One region of the Shewanella sp. HL-SH2 genome, then DNA from elsewhere that is predicted to be linked to it. Evidence: predicted binding sites of a transcription regulator. Region 1 holds the regulator's gene; the other holds the start of a gene.
The links. Region 1 encodes ArgR, which controls arginine synthesis, uptake and breakdown. Its sites were predicted from a motif close to ANTGAATANNTATTCANT; they were not measured.
Positions count from the first base shown of each region.

Region 1 (16,317 bases):
ATGGGTTGTTTATTAAAAAGCCGCACACTAGATTTGGATGGTTTGACAGCATGTCTCAAGTGCTTTTTTTTAAATGCTAGTGTTCAAATGCTTATAACATATGGAGGTGGCTGATGCAGAATATTCTTTTAATCGCAGCCCTAGAAGGTACTCAACACCAGGTGAGTACAGATTGGTTTGCTATTGTTGCTATGTTAAAAGCGCGTGAATTATCAGATGATGAAATTAACCGTGTTTATAATGAATTGTGTGCAGGATTAAGAGTGACAACACGTGGGGTAACATTAGCGAAGCAGTCTATTAATGAAATGGACAAGAAAATTATTAAGCAATCTGAAAATAAGGATTTGCTGATATAGGTTTGTATTTAGAGAAGCTCGACTTAAGGCTTTAGTTGTTGAGTGAGTGCTGAAATATTTAGTAGTTACCAATAGTGCTTAGGAGTTATCAATAGAGCTATTTTTTTTGCCAACCAATACAAACCAGTTTTATTAAGGTATCGGGCTCTGTTAATGGAACAAGCCTAATAATTTTACCTTGTTCAAAACACACCATCTCGCCTTCAATTTCAGTTAGACGATCGCAATTTTTACAGCTGTAACTTGCTGTTTTTCCTTTTATTGCAGTTTGAACGTTCTTTAAATTCAAGATTGTATCCTTTAAAGCATTTTTATCGACTTTTAGTCACTATCTGGTAGTCGCTCTCAGCTAGTCACTATAGGTGATGCATCTTACACTTTACCTCTGTAATGTGATCTATGCATCACCTTCTAGTCTAACTGATAATCAAAAAGCTTTAAAGTAATACTTTGGGACTGTATTCGAATAGCTTAATTAATCAGATGCTTATAATGTTTATCTAGAGAAACGGAAACACCACTAGAAATTACAATGTGTGCATGTTTTCGCGTCAATTGTCTCGCATCGTTAACACCGCAGGAGTGAGCTATCATTGTTAAATCATAATGTAAGAAATGATTGTAGTTGGCTACACGAGTCGATTTATCTTTGGGGTCGAGTCCTCGCTGTAATCGCTTATCGTGGGTGGTGATACCTGTCGGACAAGTATCTTTATTGCATTGTAGTGATTGAATACAGCCCAACGCAAACATGTTACCTCTGGCTGATGCGATAAAATCTGCACCTGTAGCGAGTGCCCATGCAACATAAGATGGCATGACTAACTTTCCAGTCGCAATAATTTTTATCCGCTGACGTAGCCCTTTTTGAATAAGTAAGTCGACTAACCTTGGCAGACTTTCTCGCAGTGGTAAGCCAACATTGTCCATTAGAGCTTGAGGCGCGGCACCTGTTCCACCATCTGCGCTGTCTAAGGTGAAAAAGTCTGGTGCATGCTCAAACCCCCTTAGAGCAATTTCTTCACACATATCTTCAATCCAGGTGATATCGCCTATAACCGCTTTGATACCAGTTGGTTTTCCTGTTGCATTTCTCACTTGGGCAACCATGTCTAAAATATCTGCTACACAGGTAATTTCAATATGACCGTTAGGGCTGATAGAGTCCTCTCCAATGGGAATCCCCCTAATATTAGCTATTTCTTCGGTGACTTTTAGGCCTGGAAGTATACCGCCTTTACCTGGTTTAGCACCTTGGCTGAGTTTAATTTCAAACATTTTAACTTGTGGGTTAGCTGCTACTTGTTTCAATTTTTCGTTATCAAGGTGACCTTCTGCATTACGTACGCCATATTTTGCGGTGCCAATTTGAAATACTAAGTCACAATTACCTTTAAGATGATGTGGGCTTAATCCCCCTTCTCCAGTATTTAACCAGCAGCCTGCTTTTGCTGCACCGTGGGATAATGCGGTTATTGCAGGTCTTGATAATGCACCAAAGCTCATGGCTGAAATGTGGCAAATTTTGTCTGTGGTATAGGGCACATCACATTGCTCGCCAACCGTTACTGTGGCTGGTGCAACATGAATGTGATCACTGATAGGAAATGCTGAGTTGAGAAATAAAATACTGCCCTGCTTGTCTAAGGGCTGAGTTGAGCCAAAAGCAATGGTGCGCTCTACGTTTTTTGCTGCTCGATATACCCAGCTGCGTTCAGCGCGATTAAAAGGTAACTCTTCGCGGTCGTTAGCAAAAAAGTATTGTCTAAAAAACTCACCTTGTTTCTCAAATAAATAACGAAATCGACCAATAACGGGATAATTATGCCTAATAGCTTGTTTTGTTTGAAGCTTATCAGCGATGTACATATACATTACACCAATGATAACGGCCCAAAATAGCATTAGAAACAGGCCTGCAAACAGATCTATCCCCCATAAAATCCACGGTTGCAATTGCATGTATTATCCTTAAATTAAGCGAGTTAAATTTATCTCAACAGATTGATTAGTCAATATAGTTGAAGATTACCTACTACCGTTGAAACTTATACTGAGTATCAAGAACAAGATCAATCTAGCTGAAATAACGAGTTTATGACTAGTCAAAACAACTAAATGAATAGTTTAAAGCTTAACAATATTCATTCGATGTAGTAATCGAAACGTTAATCTATGCCGTTAAATAAAGTATCTGATGCTAATGTTGAGTGTAAGGGTGTTTTTTAAAAATATCACTTTAGGTTAATTTTTATTCGTCGATAAAGAGATATAGATTTCAAAAATGGAGCAGGCTTCATGGAAATTAAACCCAATAGAAATATGACCCAGTTTACATCATTGTCAAAAAATACAGAGAAAGATAAACAGGCTGTTGATAACGTCAGTAATCAGGGTGTGCAGTCAGAGGTTAAGCAAGCCAATATGTCTGTTAGTCAAATTACTAAGCGATTAATGAATGGACAAATTCTGGCGGCACAGGAGAAAGTGACGTTATCTTCCGGAGATCAATCACTGGCATTGTTATATCGCAGTGCCATTGATGCCATAGATGCTGAGCTTGATTTAGTCTTGGGTGAAAATAAACCCTCCAAATCAATCGAGGTTGAAGTTGATTACTCGCCTACAGCCACAGCAGATCGGATAGTACAATTTGCCACAGGTTTTTTTGGCTTATATCAGCAACAAAACCCCGAAGATGATTTCGAGACTCAGCTTAATAGCTTTATGGATAAGATATCTAAGGCGATAGATGACGGCTTTGGACAAGCCAAAGCCATATTGTCAGGTTTGAAAGTGCTTCAAGGCGATATTGTCGCTGGTGTGGATAGTACCTATGAGCATATTCAAAGTGGATTAGCTAAGTTTAAGTTAGACATGTTACCTTCTACTAAAGACGCAAAAGAATAAGGGTGTGTTATGTGGGTAACTGGTGAAGTAATTGAGCGAATTGATTGGAATGAAAAGCTTTTTTCCTTAAAGATTAAAGCGCCTGTTGAACCTTATATCGCAGGGCAGTTTATTAAGTTAAGCCAAATCCGAGATGAAAAACGTATTGCTAGGGCTTATTCAGTGGTTAACCCACCAGGCAGCGATTATGTCGAAATATTAGCTGTAGCTGTTGAAAATGGTCAATTGTCACCCGATCTGCAATCACTTAACCCCGGTGACACAATTGAAGTGACACCCAAGGCGACCGGATTCATGACCCTAGATGAAATTCCCCATGGCGCACTGCAAGGTAAGCATTTGTGGTTGATTTCTACTGGCACCGCTGTTGGCCCCTTTATTTCAATGTTGTTAACTGACGAGCCTTGGCAGCGATTTGAAAAAGTTGTTTTGGTCTATGGTGTCCGCTTAGCCTCGGACTTAGCGTATTTAGAATCTATTAAGCAGCTACAGGCAAAATATTCCCAACAATTTCACTTTATTCCTATTGTTACCCGTGAATCCTACGAAGATGCGTTAATGTGCCGCATTCCCGATGCGATTAATAATGGTCTGTTACAACAAAAAGCGTCATTAACGATTAATGCAGAAGACTCTCAAGTGATGATTTGTGGTAATCCTGGGATGATTTCTGATGCACAAACCGCACTATTAGAATTAGGGTTAACTAAAAACCTAAGAAGGGCTCCCGGGCAAATAACAGTAGAGAAGTACTGGTAATAAGCCACAGTGTTATATGCTTGCAGTACTGAGCGAGATCTAAGTCAACATCAATACAAATTTAATAAAATGCGCTTGCTCCTTTTGTGCTGATCATTTACCCTTGTCGCGATTGATAACTATTATCATTGTTAGTTGCTTTTGGCAGTTTAAGTCAACCAAGGAGAATGTGGAAATGAAAATGGTACAAGGCACTGCGATTTTAGGGTTAGCATGTTTAGCCAGTTCTGTAATGGCGGATGAGGCGTTAACTGTATATTCATATCGACAAGCCTTTTTGGTTGAACCTATCCTAGAGCAGTTTACTCAAAGTACTGGTATTCAGGTCAATGTTGTATTTGCTAAAGATGGTATTGCAGAACGGATTGAACGTGAAGGCCGTTTGTCTCCAGTTGATGTTGTATTAACCTCTGACTTTTCTCGTTTAATGGAATTAGTTGAAAAAGATCTTGTCTCTCCAGTTAATAATGATGTGATTAATAGCAATATTCCTGAGGTTTATCGTTCACCTAAGAATGATTGGTATGCACTAACTATGCGCGTACGTAATGTGTACTCTTCAAAAGAGCGCACAGGCAAGATTGATATCGATTATGAAGACCTAGCTAAACCGGAATACAAAGGTAAAATTTGTACTCGTAGTGGTAAGCACCCATACAATGTAGCTTTGGTTGCCTCTATGTTCGCACATCATGGCGAAGCAGAAACTAAAACCTGGCTTACAGGCGTTAAAGCTAACTTAGCGCGCAAACCCCAGGGTAATGATCGCGACCAAGTGTTAGCGGTTAAAGAGGGGATGTGTGATGTTGCTATTGGTAATAGTTATTACTATGGCAATATGATGATGGACGAGAATCAAAAAAGCTGGGCTGAAGCCGTTGAGATAAACTTCCCTAATCAGGCTAACAGAGGTGCACACATCAACGTATCTGGTATGGCGCTAGCTAAGTTTGCGCCAAGCAAAGATAATGCAATAAAATTAATGGAGTTTTTAACCTCTAATGTTGCTCAGCAAGCCTATGCAGAGGTTAACATGGAATATCCGGTTAAAGCTGATGTGAAGCCATCAAAACTTGTGGCATCATGGGGCGAATTTAAAGCAGATTCACTTCCTATTTATAAATTGGCTGAAAATCATCAAGCGGCAGTGAAGCTACTAGATGAAGTAAAATTCGACCTTTAATATCAATATTGATATTACGCCAGTTTTTGCATTGTCACTCAATACGGTGTCGAGGATTACACCGTATTGATTTAACTGGATAGTTGTTATGATTTTAGGTTTATCCAGAAGCTGGTCGCTTACTGGTTACTTAATAGCGGCGGTGATCACACTGCCGCTTATTGCATTAATAGTGCAAGCCACATTTCCCGATGAAGCTGTTTTTAAGCATCTGTTTGAGACTGTACTTCCAACCTATATTGCTAACAGCTTATTGCTAATGCTACTGGTGGGTATTGGCTCGTTAGTCATTGCCGTACCTGCAGCATGGTTTGTTGCCCGCTGTGATTTTCCAGGGCGTCGATATTTTCAATGGTTATTGCTATTACCTTTGGCTATGCCAGCCTATATAGTCGCCTATGTTTATACTGATATGCTGGACTATGCAGGTCCTGTACAACGTGTCTTAAGAGATTTGTTTCAGTGGAGTTCTCCACACGATTATTATTTTCCTGCTATTCGTAGTCTAGGTGGTGCAGCGATCATGTTATCGTTAGTGCTGTTCCCTTATATCTATTTATTGGCTCGTACTGCTTTTATGGAGCAGTCTTCTAGTTTATTACATGCATCGCGCATTATGGGGTCTAGCCCTTGGCGTAGCTTTTGGCGGGTAGCTTTACCTATGTCACGTCCAGCGTTGGCGGTAGGTGTGGCACTGGTTGCAATGGAAACCGCTGCCGACTACGCCACCGTAAGCTATTTTGCTGTGCCAACATTAACCACGGCGGTATATGACACTTGGCTGGGCTATGGCAGTTTAACTGCGGCAGCCAAATTGTCAGCGATTATGCTGTTAGTGATTTTTACTATGGTCGGTGTTGAGCGGTTTGCCCGGCGCAAGCAAGAATTATTTCAAAAGCAATCAGCACTTAGCGATAGTGATAGGTATCAACTAAAAGGAATTAAATCTTTTGCAGCTTGGGCGTACTGCAGTGGATTATTACTGTTTGCATTTTTATTACCCTTTATAATTTTGAGCGCTTATGCCATCGATTATTTTGACCAAAGTTGGGATGCTCGTTTTTGGCAATATAGCTGGAATAGTTTGTACATAGCGGTACTCGTTAGCTTAATATGTTTATTATTAGCTTTAATATTGATGTTCGTACGTCGAGTGAGTCCTAGGCAATCAGACTCTCTACCATCACGCTTAAGTAGCACTGGTTACGCCTTACCTGGCACAGTTTTAGCTATTGGTGTGCTAGTACCTTTGACCTATTTAGATTTTGCGGTTAATGATATTTATGACTGGTTTGGCGCTCGCGGCCCTGGTTTGTTTTTTACGGGTAGTGTTTTTGCGATTGTATTTGCATTCACGGTGCGTTTTTTAGCGATAGCAATTGGTAGCCTTGAGAGCAGTTATAAGCGCATATCACCATCGTTAGATATGGCCAGTATTACTATGGGCCAAAAGCCTATACAGCTACTAATGCGTGTTCATTTGCCATTATTGCGCAAGGGCTTATTGGCTGGTGCGCTACTGGTGTTCATTGAAAGTATGAAAGAGTTGCCCGCAGCGCTATTATTAAGGCCAATTGGCTTTGAAAATCTAGCGACCTATGTATTCCAATTTGTGTCTGATGAAAAGCTCGAGCATGGCGCTCTGGCAGCTATTGTAATTGTATTTGTTGGACTTATTCCGTTGATTTATCTTAACCGTTCATTGGAGCATACTCGCTAATATGTCGACTCTCACCATCGAAAATGTCTTCAGTGATTACCAAGGACAAGTGATTTTAAACGGGCTTAATCTTACCCTGCAACAAGGTGAAATAGTCGCCTTGCTGGGTCCCAGTGGCTGTGGGAAAACCACCTTACTTCGCGCTATTGCAGGTTTGCAGCCGATTAGTCAGGGCACAATTCAAATCAATGGCAATACCCTTACCGGTGATGGAATATTTATACCTAGTGAGCTGCGTGGGGTAGGGATGATTTTTCAAGATTATGCCTTGTTTCCTCACCTCAATGTGGCCGATAACATTCTTTTCGGCGTCAAAGGTTTGAATAAAATTGAGCGTCAAGCGCGTTTAGATGAAATGCTAGAGCTAGTTAAGCTAAACGGCTTAGGCCAACGTTACCCCCATGAGTTGTCTGGCGGGCAGCAACAACGTGTATCTATTGCACGCGCACTGGCCTATGAACCCCAGTTACTCTTGCTTGATGAACCTTTTTCTAACATTGATGCTCAAGTGCGTAATGAAATGATGCTTGAAATAAGAAGCATTTTGAAACTGCGTAATGTCAGCGCTGTATTTGTCACCCATAGCAAAGATGAAGCATTTGTATTTGCTGATAAATTAGCCCTATTTAAGCAGGGTGCTATTATTCAACACGGCTTGGCTGAAGATCTTTATGCGTACCCTACTGACCGTTACGTTGCTGAGTTTTTAGGTTCTGGTAATTATTTACCAATACGAGTGACAAATAGTCAGCAAGTATCATCACCCATTGGTTTACTGCAAAGTAGTGCAGCTATAAATTATCCTGTAGATTATCAAGGGCACTTATTACTTAGACCGCAACAAGTTGAACTGGTTGCTGATGATAATGGCGTCGCCACTATCATAGATAGAAGGTTTTTAGGAACGGTTTGTCATTATTGGGTCAAAGTTGAAGAGCATTGTTTGGAAGTAAAAAGCCAAATATTACAGTTATCGCCAGGGCAAAAAGTTAATTTATTTGCACCAACGCACCCCTTGGTTATTTTTTGATTTGTGTTATTGAAAAATTATTTTATGATGATTATAAGAGTTTCAATTGATTGAACACTGAATTAAATCGTTCAGTTTAAGTCTTCCTTTCCGATAACAATCTAGGTGGTTTGTTTCAATATGGATAATCAGGTTATGCCGCGCGAGCAATTAGGGATATGTGCTGAAGGTAATTTACATAGTATTTATTTGATGTTTAATGCCAATGACGGCGTTGAAGATAAACTGCGTCCTTCGATTGCTAATGTAGCGCAATATATCTATGAGCTAACAGATCAATATGCTGATAGTGCCTTTAATGGCTTTGTTGGTATTGGGGCTAATTTTTGGGATACATATTATCCGCAGGCCCGCCCCGCACTGTTAAAACCTTTCCCAGCAATGAATGAGGGGAATCGTGATGCACCGGCTATCGAATATGATTTATTTGTTCATATTCGCTGTGATCGTTTCGATATTTTGCACCTGGTAGCCAATGAAATTAACCAAATGTTTGAAGATTTGGTTGAGCTGGTTGATGAGGAGCGCGGTTTCCGTTTTATGGATAGCCGAGATTTAACTGGCTTTGTTGATGGTACTGAAAATCCTAAAGGTCGTCATCGTCAACAGGTTGCTTTGGTGGCAGAGGAAGATCCTGAATTTAAGTCAGGTAGCTATATCCATGTACAGAAATTTGCTCACAATTTAAGTAAGTGGCAACGTTTGCCTGTTAAGAAGCAAGAAGATATTTTCGGCCGGACTAAACAAGATGATATTGAATATGAATCTGCCGATAAGCCGTTAACCAGCCATACCAAACGGGTTAATTTAAAAGATGCTGATGGCAATACTATGGAAATTTTACGTCAAAGTATGCCATACGGCTCAGTTAAAGAGCAGGGACTTATGTTTATCTCTAGCTGCAAGACACCTGATAACTTTGAGCAAATGCTACGTAGCATGATTTATGGTGATGGGCATGGTAACCATGACCATTTAATGCTGTTTACTAAAGCATTAACCGGGTCATCTTTTTTTGCACCTTCACTGGATTTTCTCACCCAGTGGGAAGAAGAGTAATGTCTACGGTAGATGAGTAGCAGCTGTCATTAATAATGATTATTAGCCGTCGCTGTTAACAAAAATACCCAATAAAAAAGCAATGCCAAAGCATTGCTTTTTTATTAGGTATTTAGTGGCAAGCATTGATATTTCGGGATTCAATGATAGCCAATAGCTGCTTTTTAGTATAACTAAGCAGTTACTCAGTGAAGTTAAACAGAGACTTAACCGTTTCAAGCGTATCATCAATTGTTTTGATGCTTGAAGGGCTAATAAAGATAGTATCGTCACCGGCAATAGTGCCTAGAATACCCTCAGGTTTGCCTATTGAGTCTAATAACCGGGCAATTAACTGGGCGGCACCAGGGCTGGTACGTACCACTATCATTGCTTGGTTATGGTCAACATCAAGTACCAAATTCTTCAGCGGGCTGCCTGCAGTTGGCACGCCTAATTCAGCAGGTAAGCAATAAACCATTTCTTGTTTGGCATTACGGGTTCTTACTGCGCCAAATTTGCTCAGCATTCGCGATACTTTAGATTGGTTAATATTGCCAAATCCTTCAGCCTGAAGCGCATTAACGATTTCACTTTGGCTGCCAAAGCGTTCTTCTTTTAAGATTGCTTTAAATGTTCTGACCAGATCATCCTGATTTTTATTGGTTGGCATATTGTATTTTCTTCTTATAGTTGTTATTCAAAAAAACGCTACATTTTGAATAGAAATGAATCTTGAGTCAAGAAAAATCCATTTTTTGTGAATATAAATTCAATTTAAAGCACTGTGTGAAGTGTAGTAAATAGTTTACTTAGTCACAAGTTGGGAAGGTTAAGCTATTTGTTTAATTTGCTTAGCACCATAATGGTTTGGCCGCTTTTATTGACTAAACGTAACTTATTTTGATTAAGCTTGGCGCTATAAACTAAAGGCAGTGCTTGCATCACTCTTTGTTCTTGTACCATAAGTGCTTCGATACAAGCTTTGCGAGTTGAGCCCGCGGGTGAAAGCGTCAGCAAATCATTTTTAAGTGAATATTGACCCATAAACGGATTACAACTAGTGTTGCCTGTTAACTGACCGTTGTCAGAAAAAACTAATTTTGCAGGACTGTAATCAATAGTTGGTTCTGACAGCACGGATTCAATATGCCACTGGCCAACAAGTGTTGTGGTGTTATCAATATCTGAATAACTTTGGCATGCGCTTAATGAAAAAATAACTGCTGCGGCGCCTAAAAAATGCTTTATCATGTTTACTGTATTTGCCTAAATTGCTTCAATTGAAGCTATTCTACTTGATACTGTGTCAAAGTGATAACACGTCATCGGCCTATTAGTGAGAAATCGATATGATTAAATGGTTAAAAGGGCTTCATTACTTAGGGTCATTACTGTTATTTGCTGGCAGCTATTTACTGATTTTTACCGAATCTAGCCAGCGTGCTCAGGGAATGTTGATGGTGGCGAGCATTATTGGCCTAGGTTTAACAATGATGACGCCCTATCCTGTAGCATTAGTCATCGAATGGGCTAAAAAACAAGATACTGCTTTAGCTAAGCCTCCGTCAGTTGAAAGTGATAAAGCTGAAGCACCTAAATCTGAAAATTCCCCATCCGACAAGCCGCAGGAAAAAGAGTGATTCTATATCGCAAAGCCAATCTCGCGGATGTCTCGCAGTTAGTCGAGCTAGAACGCACCCATGTTAATGCTGAGCTAGGCCAGTTTGATCCCAGTCTTCAAGGGCAGGCTTTAACGGCTGCGCAAGTGACTTTATTAATCAATCAACATTGGATCATGCTGGCGCTAGATAACCAGCAGATTGTCGGTTACGTTATTGCTGCTAAATGGGACTTCTTTGCTAAACAAGCACTGTACCAAAAAATAATTCAAAAGCTGCCGCAATTAGACATTGAACGTGATGGTGTTAAATTAGCGCTTACTCAAACCAATAGTTGTCAATATGGACCAATATGGATAGCTGAACAGTATCGTGGCCAAGGCATTTTTGCTCACTTAGTTAATCATATTGCCGAGGCGGTGAGCAGCAAGGTTAGATATTTAGTTGCCTATATTGCTGAAGATAATAGCCGTTCCTTCAGTGCCCATACTCAATATGCCGATATGCAAGTTGTCGATTTCTTTAGTTTTCAACAGCGTGATTTTTACTTGTTAGTTCGAGTGATTTATTGAGATAAAAATGCTGAATATACCGCCTAAATTTGATGAGTTGTTTGCGCCTTATCTTGGATTGCGTTTGAGTGCATTCGATAACGCCAAATTAGTTGTCGCTGTGCTAGCGCAACATCAATATAAATATCATGCCGCTGAGATAATATTAATCACCAATAACACGGTTCACTCGACACCGCGTTATGCCATTAAGTGGTTAGGGTTAAGTGATAATCAAGAAAGTGATGGCTGTGATAATGAATGTCATGAGATGGATTATTGCTGGATAGATTGTGGCAAGATAAATCAATATGAAGTAGGATTTAGCCTAATTGATCCCATAGATGTACAAGGCAGCAATATTCAAGTCGTGAACACAATCACTGTACCGATTATGACCATGCAGCAAATCGGTTTTATGTGCGTCGAAAGCGCTCATTTTGATCACTGCTGATTGCCGATTACATTAGCGCTCCATTTTTGCGACGTTTAGATTTAACGGTTCTTGGAATGCAGACAATAAAAAACCGCCTTAACGGCGGTTTTTTAATTTAGGCTAACAGTATTGATTATAAACCTGCATCAGCACGTAAAATTTCAGCTTTATCAGTTGCTTCCCACGGGAACTCACTGCGGCCAAAGTGGCCATAAGCCGCAGTCTTTTGGTAGATAGGGCGAGCCAAATCTAACATTGCAGTTAAGCCATATGGACGTAACTCGAAATGTTGACGCACTAACTTGATCAGTAGCTCTTCTGATACTTTACCTGTGCCAAATGTTTCAATGCTAATTGAAGTCGGCTCTGCAACACCAATTGCATAAGACACTTGTAACTCACAGCGATCAGCTAACCCAGCAGCGACGATGTTTTTAGCCACATAACGCGCAGCATAAGCCGCACTACGGTCAACTTTTGATGGATCTTTACCCGAAAAAGCGCCGCCACCATGACGAGCCATGCCGCCATAGGTATCTACGATGATTTTACGACCGGTTAAACCACAATCGCCAACAGGACCACCAATAACAAAACGACCAGTAGGGTTAATAAAGTATTTAGTATCTTTAGTTAACCAGTGTGAAGGCAATACTGGTTTGATGATGGTTTCCATCACAGCTTCAATTAAATCAGCCTGTTTAACTTCTTCTTTATGTTGGGTTGATAACACAACCGCATCAATACCGACAATTTTGCCATCGTTATAAGCAAAGGTAATTTGGCTTTTTGCATCAGGACGTAACCAAGGTAAGGTGCCGTCTTTACGTACTTCTGATTGGCGTTTAACTAATTTGTGCGCATAAGTAATAGGTGCAGGCATTAACACATCAGTTTCGTTACTCGCATAACCAAACATTAATCCTTGGTCGCCAGCACCTTGCTCAGCAGGATCGCTTCGGTCAACACCTTGGTTAATATCAGGAGATTGCTTACCAATTGCATTCAAAACTGCACAGGAATCAGCGTCAAAACCCATATCAGAATGAGTATAACCAATGTCACGCACGGTTTTACGAGCAATTTCTTCGATATCAACCCAAGCAGAAGTGGTCACTTCGCCACCCACTAATACCATGCCTGTTTTGACATAGGTTTCACACGCAACACGAGCTTTTGGGTCTTGCTCAAGTATTGCGTCTAATACCGCATCAGAAATCTGATCGGCGATTTTATCTGGATGACCTTCTGAAACTGATTCAGAAGTGAACAAGTGCTTTGCCATAGTCGGAAATCTCATCGTTTGCTGATAAAAAATATAAATTTATATACGTCTAGACGTCTATTCTAGTCGAAATTGATTTTGATAACACCCCACTATACGAATTAAAGCGTAGAATTGTGCAATGTTTCATGAAAATGTTAAACAGCAAGATAAGCTGTTTGCTATTCTGTGTAATTAACGTGATGAAATTTAAGGTTTAAGTGACATTTTAATCGTGAGGTTTTAACGTAACTGTATACATAATTAGACAATATAAACCCAATAAATAAATTACCTGAACCAATAATGTCCGCTTTGATGGAAGCTTAATGCCACTATTTAAGCTGCTATATTAAGCCAGTTTATGGCAATTATTGCGCTTTATTAGCCAATCTGAAGTTTGAATTGATACACACGAAAAATATTAATTTGCGTCGCGCCGCCTAGTAGGGGAAAATATGTCTCCACAATTGCCCGCTAGACCTCATTAAACAAGCAGGAGAGAGCATGTCATCTCGTAAAGAACTCGCAAACGCAATTCGTGCGTTAAGTATGGATGCCGTTCAAAAAGCCAATTCTGGACACCCAGGCGCACCAATGGGTATGGCAGATATTGCTGAAGTATTATGGAATGATTTCCTAAAGCATAATCCAACCAACCCTAACTGGGCTGACCGTGACCGCTTTATTTTATCTAATGGCCATGGCTCAATGCTTATTTACTCTCTATTACATCTTTCGGGTTATGAGCTTCCAATTGAAGAGCTTAAAAATTTCCGTCAGTTGCACTCTAAAACGCCTGGTCACCCTGAATATGGTTATACCCCTGGTGTTGAAACCACCACGGGTCCATTAGGTGCAGGTATCAGTAATGCCGTTGGTATGGCGATTGCTGAAAAAACCTTAGCAGCACAGTTTAACCGTGATGGCCACGATATCGTTGATCACTTCACTTACTGTTTCTTAGGCGACGGTTGTTTAATGGAAGGCATTTCACATGAAGCCTGTTCATTAGCTGGCACATTAGGTTTAGGTAAACTAATTACATTCTGGGATGACAACGGTATTTCTATCGATGGTCACGTTGAAGGTTGGTTTACTGACGATACGCCTAAGCGTTTTGAAGCATACGGTTGGCATGTTATTGCTGATGTTGACGGTCATAATCCTGATGCAATCCGCGCCGCAATTGAACAAGCTAAGTCTGTAACTGATAAGCCTACAATGATCTGTTGTAAAACAATTATTGGTTTTGGTTCACCAAATAAATCGGGTAGCCATGATTGTCACGGCGCACCATTAGGTGATGCAGAAATTGCAGCGGCTCGCGAATTCTTAAACTGGCCACATGCTCCTTTTGACATTCCATCAGATGTTTATGCTGGTTGGGATGCTAAGCATAAAGGTGTGGCTAATGAGTCATTATGGAATGACAAATTTGCTGAATACAAAGTGGCTCACCCAGCGTTAGCGGCTGAGTTTGAACGTCGTGTCTTAAACGGTGATTTACCGGCAGACTTTGAAGCAAAAGCACAAGCATTCATTCAAGAATGCCAAGATAAAGCTGAAGGCATTGCTAGCCGTAAAGCATCACAAAATTCAATTGGTTTCTTTGGTGCTATGTTACCTGAATTATTAGGTGGCAGTGCTGACTTAGCTGGCTCAAACCTTACGCTATGGTCAGGTTCAAAAGGCATTCAAGACGATGCAGCTGGTAACTATATCTATTACGGTGTGCGTGAGTTTGGTATGAGCGGCATTATGAATGGCGCCTCATTACACGGTGGCTTCATCAATTACGGCGCAACTTTCATGATGTTTATGGAATACGCACGTAATGCGGTACGTATGTCTGCGTTAATGGGTATTCAGAACATTTTCGTTTATACCCATGACTCAATTGGCCAAGGTGAAGATGGTCCAACTCACCAACCTGTTGAGCAATTAGCTAACTTACGTATGACACCTAACATGACAGTATGGCGTCCATGTGATGCTGCTGAAACAGCAGTATCTTGGAAGTCTGCAATTGAAACTCGCAAATCGCCAACGTCTTTAATCTTTAGCCGTCAAGGTCTTAAGGCTCAAGCGCGTAGCGCTGAGCAATTAGCCAATGTCGCTAAAGGTGGTTATGTGCTGCTTGATTGTGAAGGCGCTGCGGACGTTATCTTAATTGCTACCGGTTCAGAAGTGCAGTTAGCGGTTGATTCTGCTGCAGCATTAACTGTCGATGGCATCAAAGTACGCGTAGTGTCTATGCCGTCGACCAATGTGTTTGACAAGCAAGATGCAGCTTACAAAGAGTCTGTATTACCTCGATCTGTGACTAAACGCGTAGCAATTGAAGCGGCTCATGTTGATTTCTGGCATAAGTATGTTGGCTTTGATGGCGATGTTGTCGGCATGACAACCTTCGGCGAGTCAGCACCGGGTGGCGACTTATTGAAGCACTTTGGCTTCACCGTTGATAATGTGGTTAGCAAAGTCAAAGCACTGGCTTAAAAACATGATCCACGATTGACTCAAATTAGCGCTTATATGTTAAGTGCTTAATTGTGTATAATATGGCGGCCGACACTTTATGTGTTGGCCGTTTTTTATTTTTCTGCCTTAATAATCTCTCTCTTTATGCTGGGAATGGAATGATTCGAGTTGCAATAAATGGTTATGGTCGTATTGGTCGCTCCATTCTGAGGGCGTTATATGAATCAGGGAAGCGTGACCAAATTCAAATAGTTGCGATTAACGAACTCGCAAAACCCGACGCTATTCGTCATCTTACCCAATACGATACAACCCATGGTCGTTTTAAACATCAGGTCAGCTTAAAAGACAATCATCTTATTATTGGTGATGATGCCATTCTATTGCTTAATCAGTCTGACCCAAGTCAACTACCTTGGGCTGAACTGGATATCGATATTGTTTATGAAGCGACGGGTAGCTTAAATGATCGTCAAGAATGTGAAGTGCATATTCAAGCAGGTGCTAAACAAGTCCTTATTTCTCATCCTTCTTCTCCCGATGTTGATGGCACTATAGTCTATGGGGTGAATCATGATTTACTGCGCCCTGAGCATACAGTCGTGTCCAATGCATCCTGTACAACCAATTGTATTGTGCCGGTTATCGATGTGTTAGATAGGCATTTTACGGTTAAAAGTGGCGCAATTACCACGATCCATTCGGCGATGAATGACCAGCAAGTGATTGATGCATATCATGATGATTTACGTCGCACCCGCGCCGCCAGTCAATCAATTATTCCAGTGGATACCAAGTTAGCACGCGGTATTGAGCGTATATTGCCCCACATGAAAGATATGTTTGAGGCCATTTCAGTGCGCGTGCCAACAATCAATGTTACAGCGATTGATTTGTCCGTTACCCTTGAGAAAAAAGTCGATATAGCCCAAATTAATCAGGTGTTAGCCTTGGCCTCAAA
Region 1 covers NZ_CP195035.1:1,396,751-1,413,067, forward strand. Annotated here, with positions in the region: gene ACRWP9_RS06100 (hypothetical protein) at 114-359, shown strand; gene ACRWP9_RS06105 (hypothetical protein) at 457-648, opposite strand; gene ACRWP9_RS06110 (FMN-binding glutamate synthase family protein) at 831-2,321, opposite strand; gene ACRWP9_RS06115 (DUF5610 domain-containing protein) at 2,658-3,269, shown strand; gene ACRWP9_RS06120 (ferredoxin--NADP reductase) at 3,279-4,028, shown strand; gene ACRWP9_RS06125 (Fe(3+) ABC transporter substrate-binding protein) at 4,204-5,211, shown strand; gene ACRWP9_RS06130 (ABC transporter permease) at 5,300-6,931, shown strand; gene ACRWP9_RS06135 (ABC transporter ATP-binding protein) at 6,933-7,961, shown strand; gene ACRWP9_RS06140 (Dyp-type peroxidase) at 8,082-9,020, shown strand; gene argR (transcriptional regulator ArgR) at 9,202-9,672, opposite strand; gene ACRWP9_RS06150 (META domain-containing protein) at 9,837-10,253, opposite strand; gene ACRWP9_RS06155 (hypothetical protein) at 10,352-10,642, shown strand; gene ACRWP9_RS06160 (GNAT family N-acetyltransferase) at 10,639-11,193, shown strand; gene ACRWP9_RS06165 (hypothetical protein) at 11,201-11,626, shown strand; gene metK (methionine adenosyltransferase) at 11,742-12,893, opposite strand; gene tkt (transketolase) at 13,380-15,374, shown strand; gene epd (erythrose-4-phosphate dehydrogenase) at 15,515-16,317, shown strand, end outside.

Region 2 (16,317 bases), 260 kb from region 1:
GCTAGGGTTTCTAAAAGCTAATGGCACCGATGAACCTGAGTCGGTTGTTAGCAATGATAATTCATCTGATGATGTCTGCTTAGAAGCTTGTGCATCCTCTGATGGAAATACCAAAATCATAGAAGTAAATATAGCTAATGTAGCTAAGGCTATTTGGTGTGCTTTAGGCAGCAACTTAAATAATGTAATCAGCTTTGCCATTGACTCAGTTACCAATTTCTCACTCTTGTTGTTATTGGCTAAGTGTACACTCTTTCATTTGCTGTGGCTAACAAGTAACATAGTCCTCTTTATTTTTATTTGTTAATGATTACGCTCTAGGAGTTGCAGTAGAGATGGCTGAATTAGATCAAGTGTTGGCAGAGATCAAACGTGGTACGGATGAAATTTTACTTGAGGCTGATCTCATTGAAAAACTTAAAGAAGGACGACCACTTAGGATTAAGTTAGGCGCAGATCCAACCGCGCCAGATATCCATCTAGGGCATACTGTCATTTTAAATAAAATGCGTACCTTCCAAGAGCTTGGTCATGAAGTCATTTTCTTAATTGGTGATTTTACCGGCATGGTTGGCGACCCGAGTGGCAAAAATAGCACTCGTCCGCCGCTAACACGTGAGCAAGTGCTTGCTAATGCTGAAACCTATAAAGAGCAAGTTTATAAGATTTTGGATCCGGCCAAAACACGTATTGAGTTCAATTCTAGTTGGTTAGAACCATTAGGCGCTGCTGGAATGATCCGTTTAGCTTCACAGCAAACGGTAGCGCGTATGATGGAACGTGATGACTTTAAAAAACGTTATGCGTCAGGACAGTCTATTGCGATCCACGAATTTATGTACCCACTATTGCAAGGTTACGATTCAGTAGCATTGCAAGCCGATGTTGAGCTAGGTGGCACCGACCAAAAGTTTAACCTACTTATGGGACGTGAATTACAAAAAGCAGAAGGTCAAAAACCACAAACTGTGATTATGATGCCTCTGCTTGAAGGTTTAGACGGTGTAAAGAAAATGTCTAAATCAGCCCACAACTATATTGGCGTCAGTGAGCCTGCAAACGAAATGTTTGGCAAAATTATGTCTATTTCAGATGACTTGATGTGGCGTTATTTTGAATTACTGTCTTTCCGCCCGCTAGAAGAAATAGCAGGCTTCAAGCTTGATATGGAAAATGGCACAAATCCGCGTGATATTAAAATTACCTTAGCCAAAGAAATCATTGCACGCTTTCATGATGAAGCAGCAGCAGAAGCTGCCCACCAAGAGTTTATTAATCGCTTCCAAAAAGGTGCGATTCCTGAAGATATTGAAACAGTAACACTTGCTGCTGGCGAGGGGTTAGCGATTGCTAACTTACTTAAAGATGCAGGTCTAGTTGGCTCAACCTCTGATGGTATGCGGATGATAAAACAAGGTGCGGTGAAATTTGATGGTGAGAAAGTAGAAGATAGTCGTCAAGTGTTTAACGCAGGTTTTGAAGCCGTAGTTCAGGTCGGTAAACGCAAGTTTGCTAAAGTCGTGCTTAATTAAACGCCACTGTATAAAATACCGCAGTGTAGACAACAAAAAGGCTCTTTGGAGCCTTTTTTATTGTCTGAATTTAAGGTTAAGGTGAATTGTTTATTGAGATTCCAGCTGATCGGCCATTGTTTGGTAATCCATCAGATCCATATGTTCTATTAAGCGTTGAGTTTTCATATCAAACTTTAGGGTAGTAACCCCCGGAACCGCTATATCAATAATTTTATCTGGTTTGCCATACTGATCCCCTGGACCACGTAAGCTATAGCTGCCGATGATGACCACAATGGCACCATTGTTAAACATATGCTCGATATTAAGTCGGTATTCAAGCACACCTTCATGGGCGCGGGTTAGAAAAGCAATAATCTGGCGCTCGCCTTTATATTCTACCCCAGCGGTTTTATCAAAAAATACGCTCTCACGGGTATAAAACTGTTTTAACGTTCTAAAATCGTGGTCGGTATAGGCTTCAATATATTGAATTGCAAGCTGTTGCTCTGCTGGCATATCACCAATATTCGCATGAGTTTGAACACTCAATAACAAGCAAAATAGTAGACTAACTAAACGCACATCAAGGTCTCTTTGTTTTTAAATCGAATGCTGGTAAGGAAAGATGCCAGCGGATTGCACTTAATCTAATGATAAGCGTGCTAGCCATGGCTAAAAACATCGAGGTCATACTATCTATTCCTGACAGTAAGCTCAAGGTATAACAGATCCCGCCAATAATAGAGGCGGTAGCATAAATTTCTGTCCGTAATACCATGGGAACTTGTCGACATAGTACATCACGAATAATGCCACCACCAACGCCAGTTATTAATCCCATTACTACTGCAATCATGCCTGAATGACCCAGTAATAGAGCTTTTTGAGCACCAATAACGGTAAAAAGTGCTAAGCCTAGGGCATCAGCAACAGGTAGCGTAATGTTGGGTAATTTATGGGGTTTGCGGACCAAAATCAAACAAGCAACCACAGTGGCTAAAATCACTATGATGTAATTGGGATCGGTAATCCAAAAAACCGGTGTAGAACCCAATAATGCGTCACGTATACTGCCGCCGCCAATTGCGGTTACTGAGGCTAATACCGTTACGCCGAAAGGATCCATACGATGCTTGCCTGCAGCTAAGGCCCCAGATAGGGCAAATACTGCTGTCCCGCAGAGATCAAAAAAGTAAATCCACTGGATCATTTACTTAACTCTTTTAAGTGAATGTTAAGTGCATCAACCGAAATACGAATTTCAATCACTGATAAAATCAACGAGTAAAGTAACAAGAGTAGGCTTAATCCGAAAATAACTGAGCCGATTTGATTAAATCCGGTATACAAAAAAATCATGCATAAGACGCACAAAGCAAAACTGCTGACCCCCGCTTCTTGCATTTTACGGATCAGATTAATACGCTGCTTGAGGTTTTTGATTTGTTCGTCATTGACAGGTTTACCTCGTTCGCTTAGCTGACGGATGAGCGCCGCTAGTGCAAAAAAACGATTGGTATACGCCAGCAAAAGTAACGAAATTGCCGGAAACAATAAGGCCGGAGTCGTTAATGAAACATGTAAATTATCGAACAAGGTCACTTTCCTATAAACGAGGATATATAAAACAAGCAGCCGCGGATGATACCGCTTTTGGCTAACGATTTACATATTTTGCAGCAATGCCCATAACAAAGGCAATAAAATAGCTAATGCTAAAAAGAAAAACTTACCATTTTGAGCCGCCTTGATCGCAATATGAATATGCTGATATTGAGGTAAAGGTCCTGCTAAAATTTTGGTTAAATTCACTTTTTCAAAAGCGTTTTCAACAGCAACCCCTTTTGTATAACTGAGTGTTTTAGAAGCCGATGGCTGTATTATAAATTGTTGCGGTCCGCCAAGCTCAACTTTCAGTAAATTAGCGCCTAGGTGTATCACACTGAAATCATTATTTAGCCCTTGAGTGACCTTGTCGGTAATAGCAATGCTTTTAGCGCCGAGCTGACCAAACTGTATGGCTAATGAAAATTGCCACAATAATCTAGGGATAAAAAACAATAGCCGATTAAATTGGCCGACAAAACTAGAAAAGTTAATAAACTTAGGTTGGTAGGGGGGCCAGCACAGCTCTAATTGTTTAAGTAGATGCGCAGCGATAACCATAGTTGAGCCACCTAAAGCAAAAAATATCACACTGGCAATACTGCCATAAATAGGCGCACTTAGTGTTTTTTCAATAGTGGTTTTACATAACCCCATGCTGGATAGCCGTTGGGTACTTTGACTGACCCATGGCGCTAGTATGACTTTGGCGGAGGCATTGTTATTTTTTTCAAGGGCTGTTTGAATGCGCTTTGCTTGATGAGTAAATTGGTAATCGCTGATGCAAACATACAATATCAGAAAATCAAAAAACCAACCATAGGCTGCAAGCTCAAGGAAAAAGGCTGCGATTGTTGTGATGGGAATGACCAGCAATAAAGTCGCTAATATTCCAGCCGTCATTTGCTGCGATATTGAGCGGTTTGGGTGATTCACCTTTGCCGCTAATTGAGCCGCTAATAACCTAAACCATAATAAGGGTTGCCAGTGTTTGGGCAGTGGCGCAAGTTGCGCCGCTGCAATGGCCGCTATAAGCACTAAGCAGCCTTGTATGAGCTCATTTTGCAAAAGTAGATTGTTCATATTGGTATCCTTCGCAAACTCATACCATTAAGGGGGTTAACCTTGTTGTGACATTACAATTGTTGCAGCAATGCCATGACCATCATAGCCGAATGATGGCCTGCTTTAATGATGTACGAGTCAAAATCGACAGGTGAGTCATTATTAGCATTGTCAGACAGTGAGCGAATGATCACAAACGGGGTGTTAAATTGGTGACAAACCTGTGCAATAGCAGCGCCTTCCATTTCACATGCTGCCATTGTTGGGAAGTTAGCTCGCATGATTTTAGTGCGCTCTGGATCGCAAATAAAGCTGTCGCCAGTACAAATTAACCCTTCAATAGCTTTAACCTCACCGAGAGATGAAACTGCTTGTTGTGCCGCTTTGACTAATTCAGCATTTGGAATGAATGCCGCAGGTTGTTGAGCCATTTGGCCAATTTCATAACCAAATGCGGTGACATCAACATCGTGGTGACGCACTTCAGATGATATAACAATATCACCAATGGCTAAGTCATCAACAAATCCACCCGCAGAGCCGGTGTTAACCACATGACTGACTGAAAACTTTTCAATCAGTAACGTTGTTGCAATACTTGCGGCTACTTTGCCAATGCCTGAGCGGGTAACAACCACGTCTTTATCTGCAATTTTACCACTTATAAACTCAATACCGGCAATGGTGGTATGCACAGGAGAATGAATGGCTTGGACAAGATGAACGACTTCGGGCTCCATAGCGCCGATAATACCGATTTTCATGGGGGTGACCTTAAACAGTTTTATGCAAATTTATTAGGCCAATAATATACCATGCAGAAGTGTGCTTTGTGAAAAACTCAATCTAATATAAAACGATAAAACGACAAACTGCGGCTATAGCCACAGTTTGTCTGGTTGTTGATACAGCCAGCTATCCCCGGACTATTTTTTATAAACAATACCGTCTTTCATCACAAAGCTGACGTTTTCCATCAGGCTGATGTTTTCAAGGGGATCACCATCAACCGCAATAATATCGGCTAAAAAGCCTGCTTTAATTTGACCCAAGTTTTGTTGTTTTAATAACGCGGCACTATTGATGGTCGCGGCTTGCAATGCTTGGATGGGCGTCATACCAAACGTCACCATACGCGAAAACTGTTTGCCATTATCACCATGGGGATAAATCGCTGCATCAGAGCCAAATACCATTTTAGCGCCGGCTTTGACGGCTTTTCTGAAACTATCACGCTGCGCTTGTGAAACCTGCTTTTCTTTATTGATATTCGCTTCTGGTACACCATTAGCCTCACCAAATGCTAAGGTATACTCGGTATTGTAAATATCGCAGGATAAGTAAGTGCCAGCATCAATAGCCATCTTAATCGCTTCAGCATCCATAAAGCTGCAATGCTCAATACTATCAATTCCCGCTTTGATCGACGCTTTGATGCCACTCGTTCCATGGGCGTGTGCCGCAATGACCATGCCTTGCATATGGGCTTCATCCACAGCGGCTTTAATTTCTTCATCGCTTAATTGCTGAATACCGACTTGTGTCCCTTTTGAGAATACGCCGCCAGTGGCACATATTTTAATTGCATTAGCGCCGTACTTGATGTTTTCGCGCACTTTTGCACGCACGGCCCATGGACCATCGGCTACGCCCTGTGCTTTTGACTGTTTTTCTGGGGCAGAAAAGTTGTCGTCGCAATGGCCTCCGGTCACGCTAATGGCGTGACCTACCGCCCAAATGCGCGGTCCGATAATATCGCCGGCGTTAATACCGTCACGTGTAGCAATGACTGAGTAACCCGAAGCACCTAAGTCTCGCACAGTGGTAAAGCCTGCCATCAAGGTTTTTTGGGCATTTTTAACTGCTTTTACTGTTTGACGGGGCACGGAATCATTTTGAGCTTCGAGAAAGTTATCATCAGCATCACCAGATAAATGCACATGCATGTCCATTACCCCTGGCACTAAGGTTTTACCGCTTAAATCAATGACGGTGTAATCCTGCTGATTGGTGATATCAGCTTGTTTAGTGACTTTACTGATTTGATTGTCAGTGACAATAATCGCCACATCTTTAACAGTTTTACCTTTGGCTACATCAACATAGGCATCGGCAATAATAAGCGTATCCTGTGCTAAAACGGCACTTGAAACAGATAAACCTAAAGCGAGAAGTAGGGTGTTATTTATGGTTGATTTAAGTGAAGTCGATTTTAGTAAGGCCATTAGGTATGGCTCCTTTATTGTTATATGAGATTCAAAGGATTGGAATTTATCATACGCTATGTTTAAGAAGGGTTGTTATCAATAAGTAGCTGATTGGTAGGTGAGTTTGTAACAGGGTTTGTCGATTTTATGATTTCCAAAAAAGGAGGTGAGTTATCAATAGACAAAAAAAAGCACACCAGAAGGTGTGCAAATTCACAAGCAAACTCTTTTGTTTAGTCAATAAAGTTTAAAATGCCTAATGCAGCATCACGCCCTTCGGCAATAGCGGTAACCACTAAGTCGGACCCTCTGACCATGTCGCCACCAGCGAACACTTTTGGGTTAGTGGTTTGGAATGGATTGGCATCAGATTTTTTCGCTTTAACTAATCCCCATTCATTGGTTTCTATTCCAAAATCATCAAACCAAGCCGCAGGGCTGGCCTGGAAACCAAACGCCACAATAACCGCATCAGCTTCTAGTACTTGCTCGCTGCCGGTAATCACTTCTGCACGACGACGTCCAGAGGCATCCGCGTCACCCATTTGGGTTTCAACGCATTCAATACCCACTACCACGCCATTATCAGCTGTAACAGCAACCGGTTGGCGATTAAAAAGGAATTTAACGCCTTCTTCGCGGGCATTTTGAACTTCACGTGCAGACCCTGGCATGTTGGCCTCATCACGACGATAAGCACAGGTGACGCTTTTGGCGCCTTGTCTAATCGCTGTTCGAACACAATCCATGGCAGTGTCACCACCGCCTAGTACAACCACATTTTTGCCTTCTAGGCTAATATAAGGCGTGCTGTCGTCACTTGTGCCCATCACTTTGTGAGTGTTGCCAATCAGATAAGGCAAAGCTTGCAATACACCCTGTGCATCTTCATTAGGTAACTTAGCCGGCATTGCCGTGTAAGTTCCCATGCCTAAGAAGACCGCATCGTATTGGTCTAATAAACTTTGAAAACTGATATCTTTGCCAATAGTGGTATTCAATTTAAATTGAATACCCATACCTTCCATTACAGAGCGACGGGTGGCCATAACTGTTTTATCTAACTTAAATGATGGAATACCATAGGTTAGTAAACCACCAATTTGAGGGTATTTGTCATAAACTACCGCTTGTACACCGTTACGGGCAAGAATGTCAGCACAACCAAGACCAGCAGGGCCGGCTCCAATAATTGCCACGCGCTCTTTACGCGGGGTTACATTGGATAAGTCTGGACGCCAGCCTTGGGCTATCGCGGTATCGGTAATGTATTTTTCTACGCTGCCTATGGTGACTGCACCAAAGTCATCATTTAAGGTACATGCACCTTCACATAAGCGGTCCTGTGGACACACTCGGCCACAAACTTCAGGTAGCGTGTTGGTTTCATGCACCAAATCTGCAGCTTCCATTATGCGTCCTTGTTTGGCTAGCTCAAGCCAGTTAGGGATGTAGTTATGCAGCGGGCATTTCCATTCACAATATGGATTACCACAGTCTAAGCAGCGATCGGCTTGAGCACTGACTTCTGGCTGGGTGAACGGCTGATAAATCTCAATAAACTGAGTCGCACGTTTTTCTGCCGCGTGCTTGGTTGGGTCAATACGACCCACTTCGATAAATTGAAAATCATTACTCATGTTTATTATCCCGCCTTAACAGCTAATTCAGGGCTTTTTTGCTCGATTTTTAATAGATCAGCAACGGCAACATTTTTAGGTTTAACCATGACAAAGCAGTCTATCCAATTGTCAAAATCACTTAAAATCAAATGGGCATGCTCACTGCCCGTTTCGGCAACATGAGTTTCGATTAAGCCTCTTAAGTGCTGGCGATGAATGGTTGATTCAACTTTCAGGGTATCGACTAACTCAGTATTGACACGGCGGTTGAAGCGGCCGAATTGATCAAATACATAAGCAAAGCCACCAGTCATACCAGCGCCGAAGTTCACCCCGGTTTTACCCAATACGACAACAATACCGCCGGTCATATATTCACAGCCGTTATCACCTAAGCCTTCTATAACCGCAATGGCGCCTGAGTTACGTACTGCAAATCGCTCGCCCGCTTGGCCTGCGGCAAATAATTTACCGCCAGTTGCACCATATAAACAGGTGTTGCCAATAATGGCACTTCGTTCACTTTGGAACGGACTACCTATCGGCGGGTGAATAACAATCTTGCCACCCGACATACCTTTACCAACGTAATCATTGGCATCGCCACACAGTTTCAAGTTTAACCCTGGGCTATTCCATACCCCAAAGCTTTGACCTGCGCTGCCACTAAATGCCAATGATATTGGCTCTTTAGTGCCCGCTACACCATGTAACTTGGCAATGTACCCCGACAGTGCGGCACCCACAGAGCGGTCGGTGTTATTAATGGCATATTGATAGGCATAGTTATCACCTTCATCAACGGCTTTTTTGCAATCAGCTAGCAGAGTCTGGTTAAGTTGACCAATATCTAGCGGCGGATTAATTTCTTTCCATGTAAGTGATGAAGTGCTTGGCACGACAGGTTTATACAGAATTGGTGATAAATCTAGACCTTGCTGTTTAGCTGTCTGGCCTTCAAGGGCATATAACCATTCGCTACGACCCACTAAGTCTTCAAATTGACTGACACCCAGTGCGGCCATCCACTCTCGTACTTCTTTGGCAACAAATTCAAAGTAAGTCATCACACGTTCAGGTAACCCATGATAATGGTTATCACGTAAGTTCTTGTCCTGAGTAGCTATGCCTGTGGCACAGTTATTAAGATGACAAATACGCAGGTATTTACAGCCTAATGCGATCATAGGCACGGTACCAAAACCGAAGCTTTCAGCACCTAAAAGCGCAGCTTTAATGACATCTGTCCCGGTTTTTAGGCCGCCATCAACTTGTAAGCGAATTTTATGGCGTAGGCCATTTTCAACTAACGACTGTTGAACCTCAGCTAGGCCTAATTCCCATGGAGAACCGGCATACTTCACTGATGTTATCGGGCTTGCGCCTGTGCCGCCGTCATAGCCTGAAATGGTGATCATATCGGCATAGGCTTTAGCCACACCGGTTGCAATGGTGCCAACACCAGGCTCAGAAACTAACTTTACTGAGACCAAAGCGGTAGGGTTAATTTGTTTTAAATCAAAAATCAGCTGGGCTAAATCTTCAATTGAGTAGATATCATGGTGTGGTGGTGGGGAAATAAGCGTGATACCAGGACGTGCATGGCGTAATCCGGCAATTTCAACACTGACTTTATGGCCCGGTAATTGACCGCCTTCACCCGGTTTTGCCCCTTGAGCAACCTTGATTTGCAATACATCTGCGTTAACCAGGTAATGCGCGGTGACACCAAATCGACCAGAGGCAACTTGCTTAATGGCAGAGTTACGTTCAGTGTTAAAGCGACGTGCATCTTCACCACCTTCACCAGAGTTAGAGCGACCGCCTAAACGGTTCATTGCCACAGCAAGCGCTTCATGAGCTTCAGGGCTTAGCGCACCGATACTCATAGCCGCGCTATCAAAGCGGCTAAATAAATGACTTGCATCTTCTACTTTGTCTAACTCAATTGCGGCTAGTGAGCCTTTCACGCCAATCAAATCACGTAGAGTCGCAATAGGACGTTCATCTACTAATCGGGCAAATTGTTTGTATGCAGGATAATCTTTATTTTTCAAAGATGCCTGTAAGCTGTTTACCACATCAGGGTTGAAGCTGTGGTATTCGCCACCCTCGACATACTTAAGTAAACCACCTTGTGGCAAGGGTACATGCGCACGATATGCCGCGGTATGAAGTGCTTTTTGATCGTCAGCAATATGGTTAAAACTTGCCCCTTCAATACGACTGATCACGCCTTTAAAGCATAATTCAATCACATCACTGGCTAGACCGACGGCTTCAAATTGTTGGCTACAACGATAAGAGCCCACAGTACTGATGCCCATTTTTGACATGATCTTACGCAGGCCTTTTTCAATGCCATAACGGAAGTTAAGCATTAAGGATGTCACATCTTCAATGGCGTGTTTTTTAGCCATCGCCGCAATGGATTCATAGGCTAGGTATGGATAAATTGCCGTGGCACCAAAACCAATTAATACTGCAAAATGATGCGGATCACGTGTTGACGCCGTTTCAACAATAATGTTGGTGTCACAACGTAAACTTTTGTCGACTAAACGGGTCTGTACTGCGCCAACAGCCATTGCTGCTGGGATCACCTGGGCGTTTTTATCGACAGCGCGATCAGATAAAATCAACAAGGTGGTGCCACTGCGTGCAAAACGCTCTGCTTCATCGGTAATACGATGAATAGCTTGTTTAAGCGTTTCATGGGCATCGTAGTTTAAATCAACGGTATTGGCACGATAGTTAGTACTGTCTAATCCCAATAGTTGATTAAAATCGCTAAACAATAAAATGGGCGAGTTAAACATCACACGGTAAGCATTACCTGTGGTTTCGCTGAATAAATTTTGTTCACGTCCGACACAAGTGGCGAGCGACATAACGTGTTTTTCACGCAATGGATCAATCGGTGGGTTAGTGACCTGGGCAAACTTTTGACGGAAATAATCATACAATGATCGTGACTTTTTCGACAACACAGCCATAGGAGTATCATCACCCATTGAACCGATAGCTTCTTCGCCTTTGCTGGCTAATACCCATATCACTTGTTCAAGTTCTTCGCGGGTAAAACCAAATTGCTTTTGATATTGCAATAAGGTTTTGGCATCAAAACGGCTTGAGCCTTGTTTTGATGGGTCAATACTTTCTGCTGGTATCAGAGTTTGACTGTTTTTGGCCATCCATTCTTTGTATGGGTGGCGACGTTTTAAATCGTTATCAATTTCAAATGACTGATGTAAACGGCCATTTAAGGTATCAAGCACCAGCAATTCACCTGGGCCTACACGGCCTTTTTCAATCACTTCATCAGCAGCATAATCCCAAATGCCCACTTCAGAGGCTAAGGTAAGAATACGGTCTTTAGTGATGACGTAACGAGAAGGGCGTAGGCCATTACGGTCAACTGCACAAGCCGCATAACGACCATTGGTCATTACGATACCCGCTGGGCCATCCCATGGCTCCATGTGCATAGAGTTAAAGTCATAAAATGCTTTTAATTCATCATCCATTTCTGGATTTGACTGCCATGCTGGTGGAATAAGCAAACGCATTGCGCGGTATAAATCCATTCCGCCAGATAACAACATTTCTAGCATGTTATCTAAAGAGGATGAATCAGAACCGGTTTCATTCACAAAGGGAGCCGCTTGTTGTAAATCAGGCAACAAAGGTGAATTAAACTTATAAGCACGTGCACGGGCCCATTGGCGGTTACCGGTAATGGTATTAATTTCACCATTGTGGGCTAAATAACGAAACGGTTGTGCTAAAGGCCACTTAGGCGAGGTGTTAGTTGAAAAGCGCTGGTGAAATAAACAAATCGCGCTTTTTAATCTGATGTCGGCAAGATCGCTATAAAATGACGGTAAATCAGCAGGCATCATCAAGCCTTTGTAGACAATGACTTGACCCGATAAACTGGCAACATAAAAATCATCGTCATTGGTAATTTGTTGTTCAAGACGACGACGCGCCATATACAAGCGGCGTTCTAAATCTTTTTCACGCCAACCTACAGGTGCATTTATTAGTACCTGGTAAATTTGCGGTAAACTGTTGCGACCAATTTCGCCCAGTACATCTTGATTCACAGGCACTTTACGCCAGCCGGCAACACTTAATGTTTCTCGTTGTAATTCTTTTTCTAAAATAAACTTAGCTTCGTCAGCTTTTTGCTGATCTTGACTTAGAAAAAACATGCCCACAGCAAACTTACGGCTTAAGTGCCAGTCATTTTCAGCTGCTATTGCTTCAAAAAATTCGGTTGGCATTTGCATTAATAGACCACAGCCATCACCTGTACGTCCATCGGCTGCAATACCACCACGGTGTTTCATGCGATCGAGTCCATGAATTGCAGTGCGCACGATTCTATGGCTGGCGTCGCCATCCATTTGCGCTATCAATCCAAACCCGCAATTGTCCCGCTCGAAACTGGGATGATATAAGCTCATACAAAAAACCCCCTAAAACCTCTAACTAGATACGACTCGGGGTAAATGTGAAGAAATTCCATAGATATGCACCCGAACCTCTCAAATTAAACTGAGTTTGTACAAAGGTCAAACGCAATTATTGCATGGTTGTGAAATTTTATTACTAAATAACTGTAATATTGCATCAGGTTTACGTTAACGTAAACTGTGTTATTTTCTGTATAACCTTATGAATAAAAAGAATTTTAGAATGTCACTCTATATTTGGTAACTTTTTGGTAACAACCGCCTTGAATTGTTTTTGAAATAAAAATAGTGAATTTTATTTCAAATACAGTCTCAATGATTATCAATCGTTTTTTTGATTAAATATTCACTTTTAGTAATTTAAAATATACTGTTTTTGTTTAAAACATTAACCCAAAGGCAATATAACCTCGATGTTATCAATGGTTGAGTTTGTTTTGTTTGATTTAAGTCTAAAACAACTGTTTGATTTACTTTAATACTTCGATCAGTTTTGTTTCTAAAATTGCTTAATTAGATGCTTAGCGCGATGTTATTCGAAGGTCGAGTTAATGCAGCAAGTTAAGAGATAAAATGGACTGTATAACTTAGGAATAAAAGGCGTGAAAGCTCTTATCAGACAATATTATGTCTGTTTAGCTGCTAGTGTGTTGTTCTATTTTCATCATCTAGAAACGGGATTATAGTATGAATTGTTAAGATGTTTTTTTAAGCATGGGATAAGGTTGTTTACTTAATTGTTATCAAAATGTTGCCTATGACAGGTTTGAGGAGCTAACCTCTAGCAAAGCTTGCATAGGGGCAAAGACGGGGTATTATAAAGCTAATTTTATAGGCTTAGACTTAGAATTTTAAACTAATTAGAGGTGCCCTAAATGTCCGTGACGCCGTTAGATGCAATTTTGGATTTGAACACACTTGAGCAATACATTAGTGCCATCGGTGCTGGTACTTTATTGAAAAGTGTTGTGTTGTTCGAACAATTGATGCCTGAGTATCTTGGTTGTTTGATTAAAGCTAACGATGACGGTGATAAAGAGGCCTTGTGTTCTGAAGCGCATAAGTTTAAAGGTGCAGCGGGTTCTGTTGGTTTAAAGCGTATTCAACAGTTTGCTCAGCTGCTACAGCATGGCGAAGAAGCTAAGTGGGCAGATGAACACAAAACTTGGTTAGCTGAAATAGTTGATCATGCTGAAAGCGATTTACAGCAACTTAAGTTATTTTTACAAGCTAAAGCTTAAACCCATTCTAGTCTTTTGTTGAACGCTGTTGAAAATACCCCTCATTTTAGGGGTATTTTTTTCGATTTTTTTAAACTTTGTGTCCTAGTTCATCATGATAACCTTGTTTTTCTGCCGTTGTTAATTCATTATTCAAATTACTATCCTTTGATATAATCGATTATATGAAAAGTCTTCCGAGTTTAAAAAATCTTTATTACCTGACTAACTTACATCAAGAGCAAAATTTTAATCGTGCAGCTAAAATATGTTTTGTCAGCCAGTCGACACTATCTAGTGGTATTCAGAATTTAGAAGAACAGCTTGGTTATCAATTGATTGAACGTGATCATAAATCTTTTATGTTCACCGCTATTGGTGAAGAAGTTGTTGAGCGAGCTCGCAATATTCTGACCGATGTAGATGACCTGGTTGAATTGGTTAAAAACCAAGGCGCCCCGATGACAGGGGAAATACGTTTGGGCTGTATTCCTACCATCGCGCCATTCTTGTTGAGCAGAGTCGTTAAACTCTGTCAAAAGGACTATCCACAGCTGTCATTATTATTGAAAGAAGATACCACTGAACGTTTATTAGACGCGCTAGCTAAGGGAGAATTGGATTTATTGATTCTAGCATTGCCTGTGGATACGAGTGGGTTTCATAGTATGAAAGTGGGTATCGATCCATTTAAAATGGTGATGCACCGAGAGCTCTCATATGATGTGGTGCAGCCAATTGATTACCAATTGATGCCTGATGAAAGTATTTTTTTACTGCAAGCTGAACACTGTATTACGGGTCATGCTATTACCGCTTGCCAGTTAGGTAATAGTGCAAAAATCAATCCTTTCGCCGCGACTAGTCTACACACGTTAGTGCAGATGGTGGACAGTAAGCTGGGGACAACCTTTTTACCTCAGATGGCTATTGATGCGGGGATTTTAAACGACACTGAACTTAAAGTGATTGACCCACCTGGTGATGCCCCATATCGTGAAATTGGTCTAGTATGGCGTCAAACAACCAGCCGCATAAGTACCTTTAGAACCTTAGGTTTGGCCATGCAGCAAAAATTAATGCCCCAAGCGATGAGTAAATCTTAATATTGTTATTTAACGCAGTGATATAAATACCAGTTGGCTATGCCGTCCTTAGTTATTCAGAGATCAACAATGACTTTGTACACAGTTTTTTGTGCACAGTTTCAAATCATATAGATTTTTGTTTGGTACTGACAGCATAGACTTCAATAGGGTGTTGTTTGCCTTTAAGTGGGACTAAACCCAAATCTTTAAGTTGATAGAGGCTGTCCTGCTGCTCTAGGCGATGGGCAACATCTCCTGACAGCAGCATTCTTTGTCCTAATGGGTTACATTGATCTTGTAGTCTTGCCAGTGTGTTTAACACATCACTAAAGAAACTAATCTCCTGTTTGTGAACGCCTACAACCGCAGCGACAACTTGACCACAATGGGCCGCAGCTTTGAATTTAGGCACAAAACCATATTGTTGCTCAAAATACTTTCTTTGCCATTGCAATTCAGTGCAAAACTCAAAGTAAATATTTAAACAACGATCTTCTTTTATGCCTTCTTCAAGTGGCCAGTAAATCAGCACTGCATCACCCATATATCGATAGATTTCTGCATCATTTTTGATCACAGTATCAGCTAATAAACTAAAACTGTCCTGGATCAAGCGTGAGAATCGATAGTCACCCAGAGCTTCAGCATGTGAGGTCGACGAAGCCATATCAAGAAATAGAAATAGGCGTTGTTCATAGCGGGGCTTATGATATTTACCAAGACCAATATTCAATAACACCCTTGGACCAACCAGTAAGGCCATTTGTTCTATAAAGGCCAACCCAACCCTCACAACGACTAAATAAACCACTAATGCTTGAAAAGAAGGGCTGTAAAGAACATGCGCGGTCAGCATTTGTCTTAAGGTAACCATATGATTTTCAATAGCCCACATGTTTAAGTATTGGGTCACATAGGCAATAGTGGTCGCACCTAATAATAAAAATAAGCCCTTAAAAATAACCGAGAAAATATAAGGTAAACGACTAATTGCACTAAAGTCGGCTATTAGATTTGACATCCAATGTAAGCATCCAAAAACACAGCCCATAAAGATAGCTAGAGTCGCAAGATCACCATTGCCAATAGCCCATTGTGGCAGCTCAGGCGTTTGTGCATATCGGAAAAACACAAATGCAGCCATGGCAAAGCACCAAGCTAAAATGGCAAAGATGAGTTTTTTAAGTTGTTTTTTGGCTTTCAAGAGTAAAAATCAGATCCGAGATGAGCATCAAATAGAGCCGCAGTTTAACGAAAAACCCCTACTTGTGTTAGTCGTATTTGTGATTTAGATCAATAGAGTGACAGAAAATGTTTTTTTTAGCTTAATAATGATTAATAAGAGGTTTATTAGTGTTTGCTAAAGTTTATTAATATATTTTTACAAAAATGCATTCTTAAGGATTTGCTGGGTGAAGGGTATTTTCAAGTAAAATCCTCGTGGATTGGATAATTGAATAGCCCCATCTGGACCAATACTTTCCGTTAATGTTTGACTGTTTGCAGCTTTAG
Region 2 covers NZ_CP195035.1:1,661,068-1,677,384, forward strand. Annotated here, with positions in the region: gene ACRWP9_RS07195 (peptidoglycan DD-metalloendopeptidase family protein) at 1-201, opposite strand, end outside; gene tyrS (tyrosine--tRNA ligase) at 336-1,532, shown strand; gene ACRWP9_RS07205 (nuclear transport factor 2 family protein) at 1,623-2,033, opposite strand; gene ACRWP9_RS07210 (trimeric intracellular cation channel family protein) at 2,101-2,727, opposite strand; gene ACRWP9_RS07215 (DUF2721 domain-containing protein) at 2,724-3,113, opposite strand; gene ACRWP9_RS07220 (cobalamin biosynthesis protein) at 3,183-4,205, opposite strand; gene ACRWP9_RS07225 (5'-methylthioadenosine/adenosylhomocysteine nucleosidase) at 4,259-4,951, opposite strand; gene ACRWP9_RS07230 (amidohydrolase family protein) at 5,114-6,412, opposite strand; gene ACRWP9_RS07235 (FAD-dependent oxidoreductase) at 6,628-8,034, opposite strand; gene gltB (glutamate synthase large subunit) at 8,040-12,488, opposite strand; gene ACRWP9_RS07245 (Hpt domain-containing protein) at 13,373-13,738, shown strand; gene oxyR (hydrogen peroxide-inducible genes transcriptional activator OxyR) at 13,903-14,823, shown strand; gene ACRWP9_RS07255 (adenylate/guanylate cyclase domain-containing protein) at 14,930-15,949, opposite strand; gene mutH (DNA mismatch repair endonuclease MutH) at 16,187-16,317, opposite strand, start outside.
Region 2: a site for ArgR is predicted at 12,544-12,561, ahead of gltB (glutamate synthase large subunit). Genes of this name have one in related genera too.